One region of the Megasphaera vaginalis (ex Srinivasan et al. 2021) genome, then DNA from elsewhere that is predicted to be linked to it. Evidence: riboswitches for the same ligand, from Rfam matches in the RefSeq annotation. Region 1 holds a riboswitch; each other region holds the start of a gene.
The links. Region 1 has a riboswitch for ZMP and ZTP ahead of HMPREF1250_RS09460 (formate--tetrahydrofolate ligase). Riboswitches for the same ligand answer to the same signal wherever they lie in the genome.
Positions count from the first base shown of each region.

Region 1 (5,823 bases):
GCGCTTCTTCCCTCATCGGGATGCGGAAGCAGCGTTCCGGCGCCGCTTTTAATAACGCTTCCGGAAGTCCTTTCGTCTCCTTGCCGAAAACGATCAGATCATCTTCATGAAATGTAATATCGGCATAACATTGTTCGGATTTTGTCGTTAAATAATAAAAACGATGCCCTTCATAGGCTTTTTGCACTGCCGCAAAGTTTTCATGAACCTGGACATCGACAAGATCCCAATAATCCAGTCCCGCCCGTTTCAGATATTTATCTTCCAGGGAAAATCCCAAAGGCTTGACCAAGTGAAGCGTCATATGATTCGCCGCGCAAAGACGCGCTATATTCCCCGTATTTCCCGGAATTTCCGGTTCTACCATTACAATATGCATTCGTATCATCTCCATGAAGTATTGTACAAGAAACGGCGGAGAATAACAAGGCGTCCCTTCTCCATCTGCCGCAAAAATGAACGGTTCGCGACATTAAGAGGTATTCACAAACGGTCCGATTGCACGGATACACACCGGCAGTTTCTTCCATATCGTACTGACTGACGGAAGATCATTTCGCATCGTCATAAGATTTTATGCCGAAAAACTATTTTATCTTTACATATTTTTAATCTTCAATCTTTTCGCCAGATCCCGCACTGCCCCTTCAACGTCATCGGTAAAACCCGGCATTACACTATTTTGAATCATTTTGTTAATTATTATCAATAATCATAGGAATTATCGTTTTATTGCATTTACCTCATATTTATGGTATAATACAAACAATAATGACTATTATCAAAAAAAGATCTTATTAAAAGAGGTGTGTATCTATGGATTCATTTGACAACATTGCGCAATATCCCATTTATTTCGCCCCGGGCTGTAAACTGCTTCAGTTGGAACCGGAGATGGTTTCCAAAGTATACGATTACCTGCATCAGCTTTTCGGCAATATTAATCTGTATACTCGCTGCTGCGGCCTTGACGATTCCCGTCAGCAAGACGAAGAAGCGGTTTTCATCACGCTCTGCGATTCCTGTTTCAAAGTCTACGGCGAAACGTACGCAAATCTCCACATGCGCGATTTCTGGGACGTTTATGATGAATACAAGGATATTTATCCGTTGTATGATGAAGCGGCCGTTCGTAAAGCGCTCAATGAAACAATGACCGGCGTTTATCCGAAGGAAGGCATCAAAGCTTGGTTCAATAAATTCAATAATAACTGATTATATTTCGACGTATGATAAAAAACGGACTGCCGGCGGCGGTCCGTTTTTTTATCTTTTTCGTCATTGCCTTTCCCGGTAAACACGTTCAATTTCCGCTTCCAACAACGCTGCCTTTCGTTCCGTCTCTTCCATAAGCTGACAGGTTTTCCGCACAAAATCTTCATCGTCAATGGATTTCAAATTAATGCGGACGCTGTAAAAGGCCGAACGCATGGCGGCCCGCGCATTCATGGCGCCGATAACGCCATCCGTAATGACCCAGACATTGCCGTATCGCACAACCTGCACCGCCAAGGACAGTAAATCATACACACTGACGCCTAATGCCAAGGGAACTTCCGCAGCGTGGCGAAAGGCAGCCTGTACCCGTTCCGACCGGGATATCTCTGCCTTATTGATGCGCAGGGCCGTCAAAACGGCGGCAAACGCTTCGCCGTCCGCATCAATGGCGGCTATGTATTGCCGCCTCAAGGAGGCAGCCTCCGCCGCTGTCGCCGTCAACAGCGGCGCAACCTTTTCACAGCCTTTTTTATGAACAGTCAAATTGGCTACCATTTCCAAAAGCGCCGCTGCTGAAGCCGCCGTTAAAGCGGCAATGCCGCCGCCGCCCGGAACCGGCTCCGCCGAGGACGCCGCTGCCAAAAACTCTTCGATTACCGCTTTGCCAAAAGGCCTCTTACGATCAGAACAATCCTGTAATAACACCGTTTTCATCAATATCCATCCGATTCGCCGCCGGCACCTTCGGTAAGCCCGGCATAGTCATAATATTTCCCGTTTCACAAACAATAAACCCTGCGCCCGTGCAGACGCGCACATCTTTGACCGTAACGGTAAATCCTGTCGGCGCGCCAAGCAGATCGGCATTATCCGATAAGGAATACTGCGTTTTCGCTACACAGACAGGCATTTTGTCCAGCCCCAGTCTTTCCAATTCTTCCACTTGTTTCTTCGCTCTGCTTTCAAAGATGACGCCGTCACCGCCATAAATTTCCCTGACGATCGTTTCCAATTTTTTGGCAATAGATTCCGTTGCTTCATAAAGCGGTTTATACGGTTTCTTCGGTGCCGCCATGAGCGCCAGTACCTTTTCACCCATATCCAGTCCGCCGGCGCCGCCTTGCGCCCAGCAATCGCCCAAACTGACATCAACGCCGTAAGCGCGGCAAAGATCGGTCAATTTTTCAATTTCCGCCGGCGTATCGGTCAGGAAGCGGTTGATGCTGACCAGAACGGGAACATCAAATTTACGCATATTTTCAATATGCTTGGCCAGATTGGCAAACCCTTTTTCCAGAGCGACCACATCTTCCACTTGCAAATCGCTTTTTTTCACACCGCCATGCATTTTCAAAGCCCGAATTGTTGCTACGAGCACGACGGCATCCGGTTTAATACCGGCAAACCGGCATTTAATGTCCATAAATTTTTCGCCGCCCAGATCGGCGCCGAAACCGGCTTCGGTAACCGTGATTTCCCCCATCTTCATGGCCAGTTTCGTCGCTACGACGGAATTGCAGCCGTGCGCAATATTGGCAAAAGGACCGCCATGAACCAGCGCCGGTGTGTTTTCCGTCGTCTGCACGAGATTGGGCTTGATGGCGTCTTTCATCAAAACAGCCATGGCGCCGGCAACACCGAGATCGCCGGCCCGAACAGGCTGCCCGTCCAAATCGTAGGCGACGATAATATTCGCCATGCGCCGCTTCAGATCCATCAGATCTTCCGCCAGGCAAAGGACGGCCATAATTTCCGAAGCGACGGTAATCATGAAGTGGTCTTCTCTGGGAAAGCCGCAAACGGTTCCCCCCATAGCGACGACAACATTACGCAGCGCGCGATCATTCATATCCATGACGCGTTTCCAGACGACCCGGCGGATATCAATGCGCAGGGAGTTTCCCTGATGGACGTGATTATCAATAGCTGCTGCAAGCAGGTTATTGGCCGTTGTAATGGCATGCATATCGCCGGTAAAGTGGAGATTGATATCCTCCATCGGCAATACTTGCGAATAGCCGCCGCCGGCGGCGCCGCCCTTAATCCCGAAAACGGGGCCGAGAGACGGCTCGCGCATGGCGACGATCGTCTTATGTCCCATGCGATTCAGCGCCTGCGCCAGGCCGATCGTCGTCATCGACTTTCCTTCACCGGCCGGTGTCGGATTGATTGCCGTTACCAAGACCAATTTACCGTCCCGGTTTTTGGACAGGCGTCGAATCGCGTCAAAGGATATCTTTGCCTTGTATTTACCGTATAATTCCAAATCATCTGCCGTCAAGCCCACTTTTTCCGCAATGCTCGTAATCGGTTCCAACGTTGTCCGTTGCGCGATTTGAATATCACTCAATACTTTTTCCATCGTCATCGTCAGCTCCTCGATAGTAGCAAAAAAAATACCGACATTCCGGAATCTCTGCCCAGACGGTCGGCTCGCATCGATCATGCTCCCTGTGGTCAACCCACTTCCGTCAGTCACATGATCTATGCATTTATTATACAAAACGGCATCTGTCTTTGTCAATCAGCCGTCCCTGCAAGGCCCCTGTCCGCTTATTCAATAAGCACCGTTTGTACAGCTGAAAGCGCAACTGTTCCGCCGATACGAAGCGACTGCAATTCCCCGTCATCGACTTTGGCAGCAATCGCAATTGCGCCGCCCGGCTGGCGCAATGTACAAGCTACATTCCGTCTCCCGACACAGGCCAACGCCGCCGCTGCCGCTGCCGATCCGCTGCCGCAACTTCGTTCCCAGTAACGTGTATCCGTTTCCGCCACATAGACGGCAGGAACCATGGTCAGCGCCTGCGTATCGACAATGATTAGCCCGTATGCCGCATAGGCGTCAGTAGAGACATATTCGCGCAGCGCCTGCCAATAAATTTCCTTATCGACATTATCGCCGGTTTGTACGAAATAAACGAAATGCACGATTCCCGGCAACGTCACCTTGAAAAACCGGTACGGTAAATCATTGACGGGAATCAGCACGGCTTCCACCGACTCCGGCAGAGGCATATCAATGACGGCTTGAAAAACATCCCCTTTACGCTCAACGGCAACACCTAACGGCACAGTGCAACCCGAACAGGATACACGATACATTCCCTTGTCCTCTCTCGTCAAGGACAGGGCATAAGCGGCGGCACTGCGCGAAGCGTTACCGCAAAACTCGCCGCCCATCATATCAATGCGAAGAGCAGTGCCGTCTGCCGGATCCATGGTCAGATAAGCAACCTGTTCCGCTTCAAGTGCTTCGGAGACGAGCAACTTGGCGGCTACAACACTATGATCAGCCCGATCGATTCGATCCAAGACAAGAACAGTCGTGTTCCCGCTGGGATCTGCCATTACATAATGAATAGTTTGCATCACTTTTCTCCTTTCTTTTTTATTATACCATATCCCGTCACCGCCAAAATAAAAAGGACCCGCAAAATTTGCGGGTCCTTCTGCCAAGACTTACAGAACCAACGTCGGCGCTGCATACGTACGGCCGAGCAATTCCTGATTCAGCGCGTACAGCCCCTTCGGATCGGAACCGAAAAGTTCGTATTTTTTGATCAGTCCGTCGGCATTCTTTTCTTCCTCTCCCTGCTCTTTGACGAACCAGTCGAAGCATTGCATCGTACGATAATCGTGAACCTCGTCGGCAGCTCTGTAAATTTCATTGATCAGATGCGTGACATATTGTTCATGGGCATAAGCGGCCTTCATCGGATCGATGATATCGTTACAGGCCAAAGACGGTTTTTCAATCGCCTCAAACGTCACGGATTCACCGTTATTATGCAGATATGTACGCATCAGCATCGCATGATCGTGTTCTTCCTGCGCCTGCACATCGTACCAATGAGCAAACCCGTCGAGTCCTTTATCGTAATAAAAGTTGGCGAATGCCAAATACAGGTACGAAGAATAAAATTCCTGATTGATCTGTTTGTTAATAAGCTCTTTTACTTTGTTATCCAACATGCTGCGTTCCTCCTTGTCTATTCGCGGACCAGGGCTATTCCTAAAAATAGTCATCAACGCAATCTCTATAAGATTTATACATAGTAAACCACGTTTAAAATAAATTACAATGATTATTAACAAATAAATTGCTTTTTAAATAAAACTGCCGCCTCTCTTCTATAGAGCTGGCGGCAGTAATACGTTATTTTTTGACTAACTCTTCTTCTATCTGAATATGTAATTCATGAAGCTGTTTCGGCGTAACCGGTGACGGCGCTTCACTCATCGGATCGATAGCATTCTGCGTTTTCGGGAAAGCGATGACATCGCGAATGGATTTACGTTTCAGCATCAGCATGATCATCCGATCCAAGCCGAAAGCCAAACCGCCATGCGGCGGCGCGCCATATTCAAAGGCACGGAGCAAGAAGCCGAATTTCTGTTCCGCTTCTTCTTCCGTCAGGCCGATAGCTTTAAAAACGCGCTGTTGCAGTTCCGGCTGATAAATACGCAATGAACCGCCGCCCAATTCTACGCCGTTGAGAACGAGGTCATAGGCCTTGGCATAAACGTGGCCGGGATCGGTTTCCAACTTGTCCAGATCTTCGTCACGAATGGCTGTAAACGGGTGGTGCATGGCGACATACC
Region 1 covers NZ_AWXA01000053.1:59,179-65,001, reverse strand. Annotated here, with positions in the region: gene trmL (tRNA (uridine(34)/cytosine(34)/5-carboxymethylaminomethyluridine(34)-2'-O)-methyltransferase TrmL) at 1-379, opposite strand, end outside; gene HMPREF1250_RS09470 (hypothetical protein) at 817-1,215, shown strand; gene HMPREF1250_RS09465 (cyclodeaminase/cyclohydrolase family protein) at 1,279-1,932, opposite strand; gene HMPREF1250_RS09460 (formate--tetrahydrofolate ligase) at 1,901-3,580, opposite strand; ZMP/ZTP riboswitch at 3,630-3,707, opposite strand; gene HMPREF1250_RS09455 (hypothetical protein) at 3,772-4,590, opposite strand; gene HMPREF1250_RS09450 (ferritin) at 4,681-5,193, opposite strand; gene aspS (aspartate--tRNA ligase) at 5,378-5,823, opposite strand, start outside.

Region 2 (5,823 bases), on a different contig from region 1:
CGATGTGCAACGGTGTCATAGAGGGGATAGGACCGCGGTACTGTCCGTCCATCGAATCGAAGATCGTCCGTTTTGCCGACAAGCGAAGACACCAGCTCTTCGTTGAGCCGGAAGGACTGATGACGGAAGAAATGTACGTACAGGGAATGAGTACGAGTCTGCCTGTCGATGTGCAGCAAGCGTTTTTGCAGACCATACCGGGACTGGAAGATGTCAAGATCATGCGTCCCGGGTACGCCATCGAATACGATTGTCTCGATCCGCTGCAATTGACGCCGTCGCTGGAAACGAAAAAGATCAGCGGCCTGTTTTCTGCCGGGCAGTCGAACGGGACAAGCGGATACGAAGAGGCGGCGGCACAGGGACTGATAGCGGGTATCAATGCCGCCCGCAAGGTTGCCGGACAGGAGCCGTTCATCCTGACCCGCGCCGAAGCCTATATCGGCGTTCTCATCGATGATCTGGTGACGAAAGGGACGGAAGAGCCTTATCGCATGATGACGAGCCGCAGCGAATATCGGCTGATTCTGCGGCAAGACAATGCCGACTTGCGGTTGACTCAAAAAGGTCGTGATCTCGGCCTGGTATCGGCAGAACGGTATGATCTTTTTTGTCGAAAAAAAGCGGCAGTTGAGGCGTCGCTGAAGGAACTTCGATCACTGGCCGTCACACCGACGGCGGAGAATCAGAAAAAACTGGCGGCGGCAGGTACGGCGCCGATCCGTACGGGCTTGACGGCATATGATCTGCTGCGCCGTCAAGATCTGACGTATGAACGGCTGCGGCAATATTTTCCTTTAGCCGAGTTGGCTGACGACGTTCGGGAAGAAATCGAAATTCTGATAAAGTATGAAGGGTATATAACGCGTCAACTGGAACAGGTGGAAAAGATGAACCGCTTTGAACGAAAGCTGTTGCCGCCCGATTTTGACTATGAAGGACTGGCGACGCTCTCTGCCGAAGCGCGGCAAAAACTGGCGGAAATCCGCCCTCGTTCTCTCGGGCAGGCGAGCCGTATTTCCGGCGTTTCGCCGGCGGACATTACGGCGCTGCTGATTCGGTTGGAACAGCGGCAGCGGGAGGGAAAAGGACATGTTTCTATGTGAACTCACGGCGGCATTGGCGCCGCTGGGCATTGTGCTTACAAAAAAACAACAGCAACAATTTGATACCTTTGCAGCCATGCTTGTCGAAAAAAATAAAGTAATGAATCTGACGGCCATTACGGAACCGAAAGAGATTGCCGTTAAACATATGGCCGACAGCCTTTCCTGTTATGAACCAGTTTGGTTTCCGGAAAACGCGTCGCTTCTCGATTTGGGGACGGGCGCCGGGTTTCCCGGCGTTCCCTTGGCGATTTTGCGGCCTGATCTGGAGATCACTTTTTTCGATTCCCTTCAAAAGCGACTGCGCTTCGTTGCAGAAGTCACGACGGCGTTGGGTTTGGAACGAGTACATTTTCTTCACGGCAGAGCCGAAGAAGAAGCGCACCGTACGGAATACCGGGAGGCCTTCGACATCGTTACGACGCGAGCTGTCGCCAGGTTGAACATCCTCAGCGAATGGGCCTTGCCGTATGTTCGGTGCGGCGGCGCCTTCATTGCGCTGAAAGGAGCTCGTTATGAAGAAGAACTTGCGGAAGCGGCAAAGGCGCTGACCGTTCTCGGCGGCGCCGCCGCCGTGGTCAGGGCAGTCTCTCTTTACGGAATCAGTGACAAGCGGGCGGTGTTTTATATCCGCAAAGAAAAGGAAAGTCCGAAAAAATATCCCCGTAAGCCCAAAATGGCGAACAAAAATCCGTTGTAATCATATAGGAAGGAATGTGAAGAAAATGTTTTTGAAAAAAAGAATGTTCACGTTATCCGTAATTTGCCTTACTGTCTCTTCTCTTACGGCTGTTGCGGCGATGCCGGAAAGGCCAGAAATCCGTGCGGCTGCCGCTTATGTCACAGATTGTGATACAGGTGCGGCCCTTTATGCCAAAAATGCCGATGCCCAAGTATCCCCCGGCGGTACAACCATGATGATGACGGCCATTTTGGGCCTTGAACTGGGACAGGGAAAGATGGACCGGAACGTAACGATCGCCCCTGAATCGACGCAACTTGACAGCGACGTAGCCGTACTGGGCCTTCGCGCCGACAGAACGGCTACGCTCGGCAATGCGCTGGCCGGAATGATGACGTACAGCGGCTGTGATGCTGCCATGGACATTGCCGCTACCGTGGCGTCGTCGCAGCGTGATTTCGTTGATAAAATGAATGATAAAGCGCTGGCTATCGGCGCCGTGCACACGCATTTTACCAATCCCTCCGGATTGCCGGAAAGCGGTCATTATTCGACTGCCGCCGATTTGGCGAAAATTGCCGCATACGGAATGAAAAACAGCGATTTTCGTACGTTGGTGAGCCGTTCATCATATGAAATGACCTATTCCGACGGCGATACGGAGACGCTGACGTCGCTCAACGAATTACTTGCCGGCCAATACGAGGGTGCTAACGGCGTGCGTACAGGAAGTACCGATAATGGTGGTCCCTGTCTGATTGCTTCGGCAACGCGGGAAGGGAAGACGCTCGTCGCCGCTGTAATGAATTCTTCTGATCGTTTCGGCGATGCCGCGGCGTTATTGGATTATGGCTTTGCCGTTTTGAAAGAAAAAGGAGCATCTGGAAGCGATTTCGCTACGGCGACGGCGGGAAAGAGCGATGAAAATCCGTACGTTCTCCGCGATGCGCCGGCAGGGCAGACATTGAGTCAACTTGCGGCGGAACAGGCTGCAGCGGCGCAGCATACGCAACAGTCGGCGTTATAGCATGAAAAACACAACAAGTGTTATAAAACAGCCGCCATTACCGATTTTACATCGGTAATGGCGGCTGTTTGTCGTCAAACAAGTGCGATCAAACGAGGGCGAAAAGATCGTTCAATCCTTCAGCCAGTGTCGGATGAGTAAAAATAAAGTCACGAATAACCGTATACTTGATATTTTGTGTCATCGCTAAGCGGATGATGTTGATCAATTCATGTGAATCGGCACAGAAGAGCTGCGCACCGAGAATCAGATCCGTTTCCGGATCCACTAAGGCTTTCAGCAAGCCGTCGGCCTGTCTCAAAACCTTTGCTTTGGGAATAGCCGCTGCAGGCATGGAAACGACGGTATAGGCAAGTCCTTGACGCTTGGCTTCGGCTTCACTCAGGCCGACGCGGGAGAATGTGGGGTTAATGAAGACGGAGTAGGCGAACGCGCCGCGATTGTCGACAGTTCGGACTTTTTGGCCGTATATATCGTCCCAAATAATGCGGCTGTCATCAAGTGACATGTACGTAAATTGCAATTTGTTGCAGACGTCACCTGCCGCCCAAACTGATGGCGCTGTTGTGCGCAGATGATCGTCGACAACGATCATTCCGCCGTCGTCGGTGCGGATCCCGGCTTTGGACAGCTGCAGTTCCGTCGTATCGACGCGGCGGCCGGTAGCGACGAGAACGGCGTCTCCCGCCAGCGTATGCATCTGTCCGCCCTTTTCATATAGGGTCGTGCCGTCGTTTATTTCCGTCACGTTAACGCCGGTTTCGACACGGATTCCCTGTCCGGTCAGGACTGCGAGAATGGCTTGCGCCATATCACTGTCTTCACGACCGAGAAATACGTCGGCGTCTTGCAGAATAGTCACTTCACTGCCGTATTCGGCAAACATGGAAGCAAATTCGAGACCGATATAACCGCCGCCGATGATCGTCAGCTTTTCAGGCAAGACGTCAAGATCCATGATGGTTTCACTGACATAGACGAAGGCGTTATCTTTTATGCCTTTGATCGGGGGAATAAAGGGGCCGGCGCCCGTATTGATGCAGGTACCGCCGTACATATGTGAGCTTTTTTCAATGAGGGCAACCTTTTCTCCTTTAGCTGCCAACTTTCCTGCCAATGTTTTGCCGGCTTTACCGAAGCCGATGATAAGTGTATTATACATCATGATTCGCTCCTTTTTATCAATAAATAATTATTATTTATTATATCTTATCATAAGAGTTGACAAAGTATATGTCACTGCCTATAATAAAAGAACAACAAAACCGATATGGAACTGACGGATAGTGGAATTAACCACATGAACCGTATCGCATAAAGTATGAGCCGACCGTCTGGGCAGAGATATGAATGTATACTTTGGCCGGAAAGGGTCGGTATTTTTTATATCTCTTTTTACGTTTTCGTACGAGAGAGGGGTATTGTATGAAGAGAAATCGGTGGCTTATCGCTTTATCCGCTATGGGACTTCACATTTGTATCGGCAGTGTATATGCGTGGAGTGTGCTGACCAAACCGATCATGCAGAGCATGGGATTTACGTTGAAAGAAACGACGTGGACATTTTCTCTGGCTATTTTGTTCTTGGGCCTTTCAGCCGGCTGTCTGGGCGCTTTCGTTCAGAAGATCGGGCCCCGCAAATCAGGACTTTTGGCGGCATTCTTTTTTTGCGGCGGTATGTTCGGCACGGCGTTGGCATTACATTTGCACAGTCTGCCGCTGCTTTACCTGGCCTATGGCGTTATCGGCGGTATCGGCCTCGGTACGGGGTATATAACGCCGGTGTCGACGTTGGTCAAATGGTTTCCGCATAATCGCGGTTTTGCCACGGGTCTGGTTATTATGGGATTCGGGTTTGCCAGCATGATTGCCGGACCGGTGATGCAACTTCTTGTTGAATCTTTCGGGCTGGTGACGAACTTCGTTATTCTCGGCGGCGTTTATTTTATCGTCATGACGGCATCGTCCCTTTATCTGGCGCCGCCTGCAGCCGGTGATATCGTACCTCGGGATAAAGTGCTGGAAGAAAGCGGCAGGAAACGGCCTGTCTATGCGGCGGCACTACCGCAGTTCACCGTCAAAAAAGCGATGAAAACATGGCAGCTTTACACGATTTGGTTCCTCTTCTTCACCAACATTACCTGTGGTATTGCCCTGCTTGCCGTTGCGTCGCCAATGGCGCAGGAAGTCGTCCATATGACACCGCTGGCGGCAGCGTCCATGGTCGGGATCATCGGCTTCATGAACGGCGCCGGCCGCATTGCGTGGGCGACGGTTTCCGACTATATCGGGCGAGCCAATACGTATCTGTTGTTCTTTGCCTTGGAAGTGGCAGCCTTTTATAAGCTTTCAACCGTTACTAATTCCTTCAGTTTTCAGATCCTCGTACTCCTGATCATAACCTGTTATGGCGGCGGCTTTTCCTGTATGCCGGCCTATCTCAGCGATCTCTTCGGCACCTTGGAACTGAGCGCTATTCACGGCCGGGTCCTGACGGCTTGGGGCGCTGCCGGAGTTGCCGGGCCCCTGCTTCTTTCCTGGATCAGAGAAACGACCAACAGCTACGCCGTAACCTTGCAGTTCTTTTCCGGCTGCCTTGTCGTCGTTTTTTTAGTCATGGCTTATCTTAAATACAAGACACGTCACGGCATCATCGGTACGGAAACGGCATGGACGGAACAGGAAGTAAAGCATGCCTGAATAAAAACGGAATAGGCGCGTTGTTGAGGTATCGTGGACCGTCGGTCTGCGGTACCTCTTTTTGAAGACTGCAGCCTGTCTTTACATACGGTCGTGGCGCGGCTTTAAAAGAATGCGTGAAGGCTGAACTTTTCGACAAAAAGATTCGCCGATTGACGGCGTCAATATTTTTTGAGGCCGTTAATCGCATTTCCACAGGCCGCAGAGAGTAGGAAAAACAGAGACGGCGTTCTGCTGTCATCGTTGCAGACGATGGAAAAGCGGGCGTCTTTTCGCGGGCCTTTTTGTACGGCGCCGCAGGTTGAACT
Region 2 covers NZ_AWXA01000041.1:107,957-113,779, forward strand. Annotated here, with positions in the region: gene mnmG (tRNA uridine-5-carboxymethylaminomethyl(34) synthesis enzyme MnmG) at 1-1,106, shown strand, start outside; gene rsmG (16S rRNA (guanine(527)-N(7))-methyltransferase RsmG) at 1,093-1,806, shown strand; gene HMPREF1250_RS07310 (D-alanyl-D-alanine carboxypeptidase family protein) at 1,832-2,815, shown strand; gene HMPREF1250_RS07315 (FAD-dependent oxidoreductase) at 2,904-3,980, opposite strand; ZMP/ZTP riboswitch at 4,078-4,162, shown strand; gene HMPREF1250_RS07320 (OFA family MFS transporter) at 4,241-5,515, shown strand.
Region 2: it holds a riboswitch for ZMP and ZTP, as region 1 does, so the genes downstream of both, HMPREF1250_RS07320 (OFA family MFS transporter) here and HMPREF1250_RS09460 (formate--tetrahydrofolate ligase) in region 1, are expected to answer to the same signal.

Region 3 (5,823 bases), on a different contig from region 1:
GCTGTCCTTGATGAGCATTTTCGGATTGGAACTGCTTCGCTCCTTTTCCGTCATGGAACGGATAATAGCTTCAATGTGCTTCATTTCCTTGCCGTCCATATCAACTTTATCCAATTCTTTCTTATACTTTCCTATTCCCGGTATCAGGCTCATAATACCGCCGAGATTACCCATTTTTTTGATCATCTGCAGCTGCTTCAGAAAATCGTTAAACGTAAAAGCGCCGCTCTTCATGGTCTCTTTCATCTCGGCCATCGATTCTTCGTCGAAAGCGGCCTGCGCCTTTTCGATGATCGTCTCAACGTCACCCAGATCAAGGATGCGGGATGCATAACGGTTGGGATGAAATTCTTCCAATCCGTCCGCCTTTTCGCTGACGCCGATAAATTTGATCGGCTTTCCCGTAACGGCTTTAATCGACAGCGCCGCACCGCCGCGGGCATCACCATCAAGCTTAGTCATGACCAGTCCGTCAACGCCCAGGGCCTGATCAAAAGCTGACGCTGCCGTAACCGCATCCTGACCGGTCATGGCGTCGACAACCAGGAGAATTTCGTGGGGATGGACACTGCCTTTGATGCGAATCAGCTCTGCCATCAATTCTTCATTGACGTGCAGGCGGCCTGCCGTATCGATGATAATGACATCGCGGAGATGCCCCAGCGCATAAGGGACGGCCCGTTCGGCGATGCCGACCGGATCCTTGCAATCCTCTTCCGTATAGACCGGAATGTCAAGGTCCTGTCCCAGCACCTGAAGCTGCGTAACAGCAGCCGGACGATACACGTCGCAAGCCACCAGGAGCGGCTGTTTCCCTTGCCCTTTCAACTTCTTCGCCAGCTTTGCCGCCGTCGTCGTCTTCCCGGCGCCTTGCAGACCTGCCAACATGATGATCGTCGGCGGCCGTGAAGAGATCGCAATGCGGCTTTGCGTTCCGCCGAGAAGTTCCGTCAATTCGTCGCGAACGATTTTAATGACCGTCTGCGACGCATTCAGACTGCTGAATACTTCTTCTCCGACAGCCTTTTCCCTAACCTTTTTGATGAAATCCTTCGTGACCGCAAAGTTGACGTCTGCCTCCAAAAGGGCGCGGCGTATCTCTTTCAGCGCTTCATTAACGTCATCTTCCGAGAGTTTGCCTTTGCCGCGAAGCTTTTTAAAAGCCGACTGAAAGCGTTCGGAAAGACTTTCAAATGGCATGAGGACCTCCTTCTTTACAGTTCGATGCGATGTAAAATTCGTTTTGCTTCTTCTATTTCCGCCGTACTGCCGCCTTCCAGAAGGCGGGCGGCCATTTCCACTTCCCGTTGCAGAACCTGCGCCCGTTCCAACAGGTGCAGCTTCGCTTCGTAATGTTCCAATGACTGCGAGGCGCGATGCAGCAAATCATGAACGCCTTGCCGGGATATTTCCAAATTTACGCCGATTTCGGCGAGAGAAAGATCCTGATTGAAATACATGTCCATACATCGTTCCTGCCGTTCCGTCAGTAACGGCCCGTATATGTCCAACAGCCGCCCTTTGCGAAGCACATCTTCCAACATGATTTCACCGCCTCTGTCATTCGTACGTTGCAAGTATACAGGAAAGGGAAAGGGGTGTCAAGTATTTTTACTTGTCACCTCTTTCGGTCTGCCATCCTTTAATGATGGAATAAACGGAGTCCTGTCATCGCCATGGCCATATTATATTTATCGCACGTTTCAATGACATTGTCGTCGCGAATGGAGCCGCCTGCCTGTGCAATATATTCGACGCCGCTGCGATGGGCGCGTTCAATATTGTCACCAAAGGGGAAAAAGGCATCGCTGCCGAGAGCCACGCCGCGAAGTTGTGCGACCCACTCTTTCTTTTCCCGCCCGGTCAAAGGCTCCGGCTTTTTTGTAAAGAACTGCTGCCACACACCGTCGGCAAGGACGTCTTCCCAATCATCGGAGATATAAACGTCTATCGTATTGTCACGATCAGGGCGACGGATATCATCCCTGAAAGGTAACGCCAACACCTTCGGGTTCTGCCGGAGCCACCAGACATCGGCCTTATTCCCTGCCAGGCGCGTACAGTGGACGCGCGACTGCTGTCCGGCACCGACGCCGATCGTCATGCCGTCTTTAACATAGCAAACCGAATTTGACTGCGTATATTTCAAGGTAATCAGCGCCACGAGCAAATCACGCTGCGCGCTTTCGGGAATCTCTTTGTTGCGCGTCGGCCGAACGGCAAAAAGATCCTTTGTAATGACCGCGTTATTGCGGTCCTGCTCAAAGGTAACGCCGAAGACCTCTTTATGCTCCGGCACTGCAGGCACATAAGCGGCGTCGATCTTCAATACGCAATACGAGCCTTGCCGTTTTTCCTTCAAAATTTTCAACGCTTCTTCCGTATATCCCGGTGCGATAACGCCGTCTGAAACTTCCCGTTTCAGCAGCGTCGCCGTCGCGGCGTCGCACGTATCGGAAAGGGCGACGAAATCGCCGTACGAACTCATGCGATCAGCGCCACGGGCACAGGCATAGGCTCCGGCCAACGGCGACAGTTCCAAATCGTCAACGTAATATATCTTTTTCAAGGTATCGCTCATTTCAACAGCCACGGCAGCGCCTGCCGGACTGACATGCTTGAACGAGGCCGCAGCCGGCAGTCCTGTCGCTGCTTTCAGTTCTTTAACTAATTGGTAGCTGTTCAGCGCATCGAGCAAATTGATATAGCCGGGACGGCCGTTCATAACTTCAAGCGGCAAGTCGCCGCCGTTTTTCATATACACTCTCGTCGCCTTCTGATTGGGATTGCATCCGTATTTCAATTGCAGTTCTTTCATCGTCATTTCCTCCTGGGAATAAAAAAAACACCGACACTCCCGGACTCATTTGCCCAGACGGTCGGCTTTTTATCGATCATGCTCCCTGTGGTCAGCCCACTTCCGTCAGTCACATGATTCCTTTTTCATTATACAAACTGGCTCGCAGCCTTGTCAACAGACGGATTTTACTCGACGACATCACGAACGGTAATCTTCAGAATGTCGACGGACATGCCTGTCGTATACTCGATGTCGTCCTGCAGCGAACAGCGGATCCGCTGCATCAGCGTCTTAATATGGACGCCGTACCGGACGGTAACGCCCAAAACGACGGCCAGTCCGTTGCTGCCCGGCACATAATTCTTCGCCACCTTGACGCGGTTTACCTTGACGATACCGTCGATCCCGGCCAAACAATGACGGATCAGAGCGAAAAAGACGTCATCAGAAAAGATGAGCTTACCGTAATAACTGAAGATCGGTCTGACAACGGACTGTTCGAAATCAGGTCCTTTTTTGCCGCTCCGGTTGTGGAGAAACGAACGGATCGGATCGAGGAGATAGCCGTGAAAATGGGATTTCAATTCCATTGTCGGCACGGGAATGATATGTTTTCCCTCCGCTTTGCGGATGGCTCTGGCTTTGGCGATCTCGGCGGCGCAGGAAACCTCTTCAATCCGGATATACGCATCGACAGGCGGCAAATACAAGGCTTCGCGGATGCGCTGCACCATGTGCTTCGATGTCCCCAGGATCAACAGTTTTTCCGGCTTTACCCGGCTCAGCGCCTCGCGGACGGCTGCGGCGTGAGACGGCTCAAGAAAGATGGCGCAGCGAACGGCGCGCATGCGATTGGTCTCATCTTTTGCGGAACAGCCGGCAATAATGCGGTTCTGATAGATGAGAAGACCGTCGTCAATGATGCTGTCAATATGATTGTCATAAGCGACAACCAGCGCATGGTGGCTTTTGCCGGTGCCGCTGGGGCCGATAAATCCGATAATTTTCATTTTCTCATCCTTTATAAGAAAGGAGCGGCTGCAACGGCGCCGCATCAAAGGAAAAAACGCCGAGACCGTCAGGGTAGCGGCCGATCGTGCCGTGGTAATCGGAACCGCCGCTGACCAGCCAATCCTTTTCCCGCGCAATGCCGAGAAATTCGTCATACCGGCCCCGATTCTTCGGATGATATACCTCTATGCCGTCGAAGGGATGCTGCAAGACCTGCGGCAAGGCCGCTTTAAGCAGCGACGGGTGCGCTAAAAAGGACAGGCCGCCGGCACGGTGAATGAGTTCAATGCAGGCGTCGATATCGTAACGATCATAGGGAACGTAAGCCGGGCCGTTACGGGAAAGGATCCTTTCAAAGACCGCAGAAACTGATGAAAAATAGCCTTTTTCCACCAACATAGCCGCAATATGCGGTCTGCCGACAGTACCGCCGCGCCGCAGTATATCATTGACAACGGTGAGATCAAGCGCATAGCCGAGAGCCGTGCATTTCTCAACGATCTTTCTTGCCCGTACTGCGCGCCGCTCCTTGAAATCGCGGCAATAGTCCTGCAACTCTTCGTTCGCCGGATCCAGATGATAGCCGAGAATATGGACATCTTCATCGGCGCAGTCACTGCTCATTTCAATGGCGCTGATAATCTTTACACCATCATGCAGCCTGTGCGTACCGTCATATGCCGCCATCGTATCGTGGTCGGAAATAGCGATGACGTCAAGCTTTGCCGCCGCAGCCATTGCCGTCAGTTCCGCCGGCGTGTGGAGACCGTCGGAACAAGTTGTGTGCATGTGCAGATCCGCCTTCATCATCGTCCGCCTCGCAAAAATTCCAGAATCGTCTTGACCCCTACGCCGGTAGCGCCGCTGAAACCGCTTTCATCCTTTTTTTCACTAAAAGCGGTTCCGGCAATGTCGAGATGAATCCAGGCCGTTTCAGGCTTCACGAATTGCTTGATGAATTGCGCCGCCACGATAGCACCGGCGCCGGATCCGGTCGAACCGACATTTTTCAAGTCGGCAACAGTGCTTTTCAACTCCTCTTCGTATTCCCTGTCCAACGGCAGCTGCCAGACCTTTTCATGAGCCCTGCCGGCGGCAGCAAAGAATCGGTTCATCCACTCCTGATCATTGCCGAACATGCCGGAACGAATCGTCCCCAAGGCGGTAACACAAGCTCCTGTCAGCGTCGCCAAGTCGATGATCCTTGTCGCGCCCTTCTCCTGCGCATACGTAACGGCATCGGCGAGGATAAGGCGGCCTTCGGCATCGGTATTCTTAATTTCCACCGTATGACCGTCATACATCGTAATCACATCGTCAACGCGGTAAGACATGCTGGACGGAACGTTTTCCGCCAAAGGCATGACAGCAACGACATTGATCGGATATTTCAGCAACATCAGCGCCCGCATAACTCCCAGCGCGGCGGCGGCGCCGGCCATGTCGTCTTTCATGAATTCCAGCGCGGCGTGACTTTTTAAGGACAAGCCGCCGCTGTCATAAATAATCCCTTTGCCGACAACGGCTACCGTCTCTCTGCTGTCCGGATCGCCTTTGTAAGACAGCGTCAACAGCTGCGGCGGGTTCATGCTGCCTTTACCGACGGCAACAATTCCTCCCATATTCCGCTTTTCCAGATTCCATTTATTCATGACCTCGACTTCCATGTTGTCGCCTTTGCAAATAGTTGCCGCCAAGTCGCAGAACCGGCGCGGCGTCAAGTCGTTGGAAGGCGTGTTCACCAGATCACGGGCCAGATACACGCCTTCATAGATGGAAGAATATACATAGCAAAGCGTATTGAAATCCTTTATTTTCAGGCTGGACGTAATCAGGTTGATATTTTTTATCGACTCTTCCTCCGCCTCTCGTTTATAGCGATTGAACGCATAATTACGATACAGCAGTCCGTCGATCAAAGATACCATATCCATTTCCAAGGTATCGATGAATACGGCCAACTCCGTAACGCCTTCCGACATGGCAGCGGCAGTGATGCGTTTGGCAGCCAA
Region 3 covers NZ_AWXA01000008.1:78,005-83,827, forward strand. Annotated here, with positions in the region: gene ffh (signal recognition particle protein) at 1-1,200, opposite strand, end outside; gene ylxM (YlxM family DNA-binding protein) at 1,215-1,544, opposite strand; gene HMPREF1250_RS02300 (phosphoribosylaminoimidazolecarboxamide formyltransferase) at 1,643-2,818, opposite strand; ZMP/ZTP riboswitch at 2,863-2,941, opposite strand; gene HMPREF1250_RS02305 (Asp23/Gls24 family envelope stress response protein) at 2,986-3,810, opposite strand; gene HMPREF1250_RS02310 (PHP domain-containing protein) at 3,815-4,621, opposite strand; gene HMPREF1250_RS02315 (leucyl aminopeptidase family protein) at 4,618-5,823, opposite strand, start outside.
Region 3: it holds a riboswitch for ZMP and ZTP, as region 1 does, so the genes downstream of both, HMPREF1250_RS02300 (phosphoribosylaminoimidazolecarboxamide formyltransferase) here and HMPREF1250_RS09460 (formate--tetrahydrofolate ligase) in region 1, are expected to answer to the same signal.